DNA from 2 places in the Methylobacterium sp. Leaf399 genome. Region 1 is predicted to be linked to the other one. Evidence: predicted binding sites of a transcription regulator. Region 1 holds the regulator's gene; the other holds the start of a gene.
The links. Region 1 encodes LexA, which represses DNA repair genes until DNA is damaged. Its sites were predicted from a motif close to TGTTCNNNNTGTGTTCNG; they were not measured.
Positions count from the first base shown of each region.

Region 2: a site for LexA is predicted at 1,730-1,747, ahead of parE (DNA topoisomerase IV subunit B). Genes of this name have one in related genera too.

Region 1 is NZ_LMQK01000023.1:121,294-124,516, forward strand. Features, by position in the region: gene ASG40_RS11690 (ComEC/Rec2 family competence protein) at 1-1,711, shown strand, start outside; gene lexA (transcriptional repressor LexA) at 1,705-2,475, opposite strand; gene pepN (aminopeptidase N) at 2,804-3,223, shown strand, end outside.
Region 2 is NZ_LMQK01000007.1:1,370-4,592, forward strand. Features, by position in the region: gene parE (DNA topoisomerase IV subunit B) at 1-1,716, opposite strand, end outside; gene ASG40_RS06860 (PhoX family protein) at 1,834-3,223, opposite strand, start outside.

The sequences.
Region 1 (3,223 bases):
CAACGCGCGCCTGCTGCCGCCGCCGGAAGCGGCGCGGCCGGGCGGGTACGACTTCGGCCGCGACGCCTTCTTCCGCGGCCTCGGCGCGGTGGGCTCCCTCGTCGGCAAGATCGAGGTCAAGCCGCCCCCCGGGCCGCTGCCGGTCCGGTTGCGTGCGGCCGCGGCGGTGGACGACGCCCGCAACGCCCTCACCCGGCGGATCACCGATGCCATCGGCGGACAGGCCGGTGCGGTCGCCGCCGCCCTGGTCACGGGCAAACGCGGCCTCATCGACCAGCAGACCAACGACGTGCTGCGGGACGCGGGGATCTATCACGTGGTCTCGATCTCGGGCCTCCACATGGTGCTGGCGGCCGGGGTGGTGTTCTGGCTGGTGCGCGCGATCCTGGCGGCGGTGCCTTTCCTCGCCCTGCGGACACCGATCAAGAAGATCGCCGCCGCCTTCGCGATGGTCGGCGTCACCGCCTATTGCGTCTTCTCCGGCTGGGACATCGCGGCCGAGCGGGCCTGGATCATGACCCTGGTGATGCTCGGCGCGATCCTGGTCGACCGCCCCGCTTTGAGCATGCGCAACCTGGCGCTGGCGGCCCTGATCGCGCTCGCCCGCGAGCCGGAGGGGCTGCTCGGCCCGAGCTTCCAGATGTCGTTCGGAGCCGTCGCAGGCCTCATCGCCTGCGCCGTATATCTCGACGGAAGCGGCCTGCGCCGCGAGGCCGACGGCCGCGTCGCCCGCGCGATGGCCACCGTCGCCGCGGCGGTCGTCGGAACCCTCGCGACGACCCTGGTGGCGCAGATCGCCACCGCACCCTTCTCCACCTACCACTTCCAGGCGGTGCAGCCGTTCGGCCTCGTCGGCAACGCCCTGACCCTGCCGCTGGTCTCGCTGGCGGTGATGCCCGCGGCGGTGCTCGGGATCCTCGCCTACCCCTTCGCCCTCGACCAGCCGGTGTGGTGGCTGATGGGGCTCGCCGTGCAGGGCATGCTCGCGATCTCCGCCTGGATCAGCGGCTTCGGCCACGCCAGCGTCATGGTGCCCGCCTTCGGAGCCGGTGCCCTGGCCTGTCTGGCCGCCGCCCTGATCGTCCTCGCCCTGCCCGTCTCAAGCCTTCGCTGGCTCGGACTGCTGCCGGCCGCCATCGGGGTCGCCCTGGCGGCGATCCCGATGCGCAACGACATCTACGTCGACCGGGAGGGCGCGGGAGCCGCCGTTCGCGACCGGTCGGGCCGCCTGGCCGCGCTCGGGCGACCGCCGGCCTTCGTCATGGAGCAATGGCTGAAGGCGGATGGCGATTCGCGCCAGGCCAAGGACGTCATCGCCGCATCCCCGGCGCGCTGCGACCGGCTCGGCTGCACGATGGAGGCGCAGGACGGCCGCCGCATCGCGCTGCTCAAGGACCGCCGCGGCTTTCGTGAGGACTGCGTCCGGGCGGATATCCTGATCTCGCGTCTCGAAGCGCCGACTGCTTGTGCCGCCGCCGTCATCGTCGACAGACGCTTTTTGCGGGACCACGGCGCTACTGCGATCCGCCTGACGGACGGGGCACCGACACTGACGACCGCGCGTGCGCCCGGCATCACCAAACCCTGGCGACCGTCCACGGTGGCGCCACGCCTGGCACCAACGCCGGACCCGGTGACGGCACCGGAAGCCACCGACGACGAAACGGTACCCGACACCCCTTCGTCGTCGCCGGCGGAGCGGCTTCAGTAGCGCCGCACGAGACTGACCAGGCGACCCTGGATGCGAACGCGGTCGGGGCCGAGCACCCGGGTTTCGTAGGCGGGGTTGGCCGCCTCCAGGGCGATGGACGAACCGCGGCGGCGCAGGCGCTTCAGGGTCGCTTCCTCGTCGTCGATCAGCGCGACGATGATGTCGCCGGTGTTGGCGGTCTCCTGCTTGCGGATGACCACGAGGTCGCCGTCGAGGATGCCGGCCTCCACCATCGAGTCACCGCGCACTTCGAGGGCGTAATGCTCGCCGCCCGACAGGAAGTCTGGCGACATCGCGATGGTGTGGCTCTGCTCCTGGATCGCCGAGATCGGTGTTCCCGCAGCGATCCGCCCCATCACCGGCACCATCACCGGCCGCCCCGCCTCGTCGGTGACACGCGCCATCGGCGGCTTGGCCATGGTCGGCCGCGCGACCGGCGCATGGCTCTGTCCCGACTGGTCCCGACCCTTGCCGCCCTCGACCACGCTCGGCGTGAAACGCCGTGCCTCGACCGGTGCGTCCGACCGGACCGGCATGGTGCCGCCGAGGCTCTCGGGCATCCGGATCACCTCGATCGCCCGGGCGCGATTGGGCAGGCGCCGCAGGAAGCCCCGCTCTTCGAGGGCGGTGATGAGACGGTGGATGCCGGATTTCGACTTGAGGTCGAGCGCGTCCTTCATCTCGTCGAAGGAGGGAGGAACACTGCTCTCCTGCATCCTCTGCTGTATGAACTGCAGCAGATCCAATTGCTTGCGCGTCAACATCCGACGACCCACACTCTCGCGACACCAACCGCGACACGACATCGCAGAAACAAATCACGAACAGGCTAGCCGTTCTTTAAGTGTTCTGCAAGGGTTCCGATCCGACCCGTGTCGTGATCGATCCGAGGGAAATGGACGCCGCTCGCCGTCGCGGCGGCGGGCCGGCGGCGCCCATGGGATACGGGTCGCGGCGCTGTGAATGGTCGGCGACCTCATGCGAGAAGACGGAGATCTCGACCGGGCTCGGGGAAACCGCCGCAACGCCGGACGGTACCCGTAGACCCGAACACGGCCACTCCGGTCGCCGCCGCAGGAAGACTGATCCGTGATGCGCACCGACATGCCGACCCTGATCCGCCTCGAGGACTACCGGCCGAGCGACCACCTCATCGACCGGGTCGACCTCGACGTCGTGCTGCATCCCACCGCGACCCGGGTGGTCTCCCGCCTCAGCCTGCGTCCCAACCCGGCCGGCCGCATCGGCTCACCGTTGGTGCTCGACGGCGAGGACCTCGTCCTCGTCCGCATCGCCCTCGACGGCAGGGTGCTCGACGCGGGATCCTTTTCCGTCGATGCCACCGGCCTGACCATCGCCGATCCGCCCCGGGCGCCCTTCACCCTGGAGATCGAGACCCGGATCGACCCGTCCGCCAATACCCGGCTCATGGGGCTCTACCGGTCGAACGGGGTCTATTGCACCCAATGCGAGGCCGACGGCTTCCGCCGGATCACCTACCTCCTCGACAGG
Region 2 (3,223 bases), on a different contig from region 1:
GATGACCTTCTCGTAGCGCAGGTCCTCGCCCCGATAGGCAGAGCCGGTGCCGCAGCCGAGCGCCTGGGTCAGGTCGGAGATGAGCTGGTTGGCGCCCATCTTGTCCCGGCTGGCGCTCGCCACGTTGAGGATCTTGCCCCGCAGCGGCAGGATCGCCTGGCTCGCCCGATCCCGGGCCTGCTTGGCGGAACCGCCGGCGGAATCGCCCTCGACGATGAAGATCTCCGAGCCGGCCATGCCGGCCTTGGAGCAATCGGCGAGCTTGCCCGGCAGGCGCAGCTTGCGGGTGGCGGATTTCCGCGCGACCTCCTTCTCCTGGCGGCGGCGCAGGCGCTCCTCGGCCCGGTCGATCACCCAGTCGAGCAGCTTGTTGGCCTGGGCCGGGGAGGCGGCGAGCCAATGGTCGAAGGCATCGCGGATCGCCGTCTCGACGATGCGCGAGGCCTCCACCGTGGCGAGCTTGTCCTTGGTCTGGCCCTGGAACTCCGGCTCGCGGATGAAGACGGAGAGCATCGAGGCGCAGGTGGCCATCACGTCGTCGGTGGTGACATGGGCCATGCGCTTGGCCTGGCCGACCCGCTCGGCGTGCTCGCGCAGCGCCCGCAGCAGGGCGACGCGCAGGCCGCTCTCGTGGGTGCCGCCCTCTGCGGTGGGGATGGTGTTGCAGTAGGAGGCCGAGACGCCGTCGTCCACGACCATCCAGGCCACCGCCCATTCGAGGGAGCCGTGACCTCCCGGTTTGGCGACCTTCCCCGAGAAGATCCCGTCGGTGACGAGTTCCTTGCCCTCGAGATCGCGGGCGAGATAGTCGCGCAAGCCCCCGGGGAAACGGTGCACGGTCTCGGCCGGGACGTCGTCGATCCCCTCCAGCAGGGCGGGCGCGCAGCGCCAGCGGATCTCGACGCCGCCGAACAGGTAGGCCTTGGAGCGGGCCATCCTGAACAGCCGGCGCGGGTCGAACCTGAGGGCGCCGAAGATCTGTGCGTCGGGGTGGAAGCGCACCCGCGTGCCGCGCCGGTTCTGCACCCGGCCCACCGTCTCCAGGCCGCCCTGCGCGTGCCCGCGCGAAAAGGTCTGGCGGTAGAGGGTCTGGCCGCGGGCGACCTCGACCTCGAGGAGGTCGGACAGGGCATTGACCACCGAGATGCCGACGCCGTGCAGCCCGCCGGATGTCTCGTAGACCTTGGAATCGAACTTTCCGCCGGCATGCAGCGTGGTCATGATGACCTCCAGCGCCGACTTGCCCGGAAACTTCGGGTGCGGGTCGACGGGGATGCCGCGGCCGTTGTCGGTGACCACGAGGTGGCCGCTCTCCTCCAGTTCGACCTCGATGAAGCTGGCGTGGCCCGCCACCGCCTCGTCCATCGCGTTGTCGACCACCTCGGCGAAGAGGTGGTGCAGGGCGCGCTCGTCGGTGCCGCCGATGTACATGCCCGGCCGGCGCCGGACGGGTTCCAGCCCCTCCAGCACCTCGATGGAGGAGGCGTCGTAGCCCGCTTCCGCCGCGTCCTGCGGAGCCTTTATGTCCAACAGAGCCTTGCCGTCCTGCGGAGCCTTGCCGTCCTGCGAAACCTTGCCGTCCTGCGGAGCTTTGGGCAACGGCGTGCGGGCGGCCGCCGGCGACCGGGCGCGCGGGGGTGCCGGAGCGAAGAGATCCACCGGCCGGCCGACGGCTTCGGCCTGGGGAGCCTGACGGGGCGTCTCACGTTGAGTCATCGCGCGACCATACTGGAACGAAACGGAAACGTGAAGCGGCGCACCCGGGGCAGGGCGGGCCGCTTCACGGTTTAGATCAGCTTGCGCCGTTTCCGTTAACGTCCTCCCGACGGCGCTTCAGCTTCCGACCCGGCCGCCCCCGCGCCGGGTGATCGCCACCACCGCCGGGCGCGGCGGCATGCCCTCGTCGAAGTCGGGCCAGCGGGTCGAGGGCGCCTCGAAGGTGGCGGGCTTGGCCTTCGGATCGTCCTCGTCGGCCTCGCCGGGGTGCTGCACGGCCACGAAGAAGGTGGTGTCGTCGGGGGTGAAATAGGGGCCGCACATCTCGGCGCCGTTGGGCACGCGGAAGAAGTGCTTGGCGGTGCCGCGTCCCGCCCCTTCGGTCTCGAGTCCCCAGATGCCGTCATTGCGCCCGGTGCGGGAGGCGGAATTGCCGTCGGTGGCGACCCAGAGCCGCCCTTGTGAATCCACCGCGCAATTGTCGGGCATGCCGAACCAGCCGTCCTTGGTGGTGGCCGAGGAGAAGGTCGCCCCCACCGCCGCGATCGCAGGATCGCCGCAGCGCACCAGGATCTCCCAGGCGAACCCGGGGGCGGCATGGTCGCCGTCGTCGGGGGTGAGTTCGACGATGTGGCCGAAGCGGTTGTCGCCGCGCGGGTTGGCGGCGTTCACGTCGTCGGGCTTTCGCGAGGCATTGTTGGTGAGCATGACGTAGACCTTGCCCGTCCTGGCGTTGGCCTCGACGTCCTCGGGCCGGTCCATCTTGGTGGCGCCGAGCGCATCCGCCGCGAGGCGGGTCTGGATTAGCACGTCGGCCTGGCTGGCGAATCCGTTCTGCGGGGTCAGCGGGCCCTGGCCGAACACCAAAGGCAGCCAGGTGCCGCGTCCGTCGGCGTCGAAGCGAGCGACATGCAGCGTGCCGCGGTCGAGGATGTCGCGGTTGGCCGATGCATCGGCGGCGACCGCGTCGGCGGTGACGAACTTGTAGACGTAGTCGAAGCGCTGGTCGTCGCCCTGGTAGACCACGTAGCGGCCGCCGCTCGAGACGATGCCGGCCGCCCCCTCGTGCTTGAACCGGCCCATGGCGGTGCGCTTCTTGGGCACGCTGGCGGGGTCGAAGGGGTCGATCTCCACCACCCAGCCGAAGCGGTTGGCCTCGTTGGGCTCGGCGCCCACGTCGAAGCGGGGGTCGAAGCGGCCCCAGGCGTAGGCGTTGCCGGGGATGCCGAGGCGCTTGTGGTTCCCGGCCTCCGGCGAGCCCTCGGCGAGGGTCCCGGAAAAGTAGTAGTTGATGTTCTCCTCGCAGGTGAGCCACGTCCCCCAAGGCGTTGTGCCGCCGGCACAATTGTTGATCATGCCGAGCACGGTGCGGCCGTCCGGGTCGGCGCTTGTCTTCATCCGGTCCGCGCCCGCGGCCGGGCCGGCGATCGTCATCGGCGTCGTGGCGGTGATGCGGCGGGCGTAGGCCGAATCCGGCACGACCCGCCATGTCCCGTCGACCTTCCGG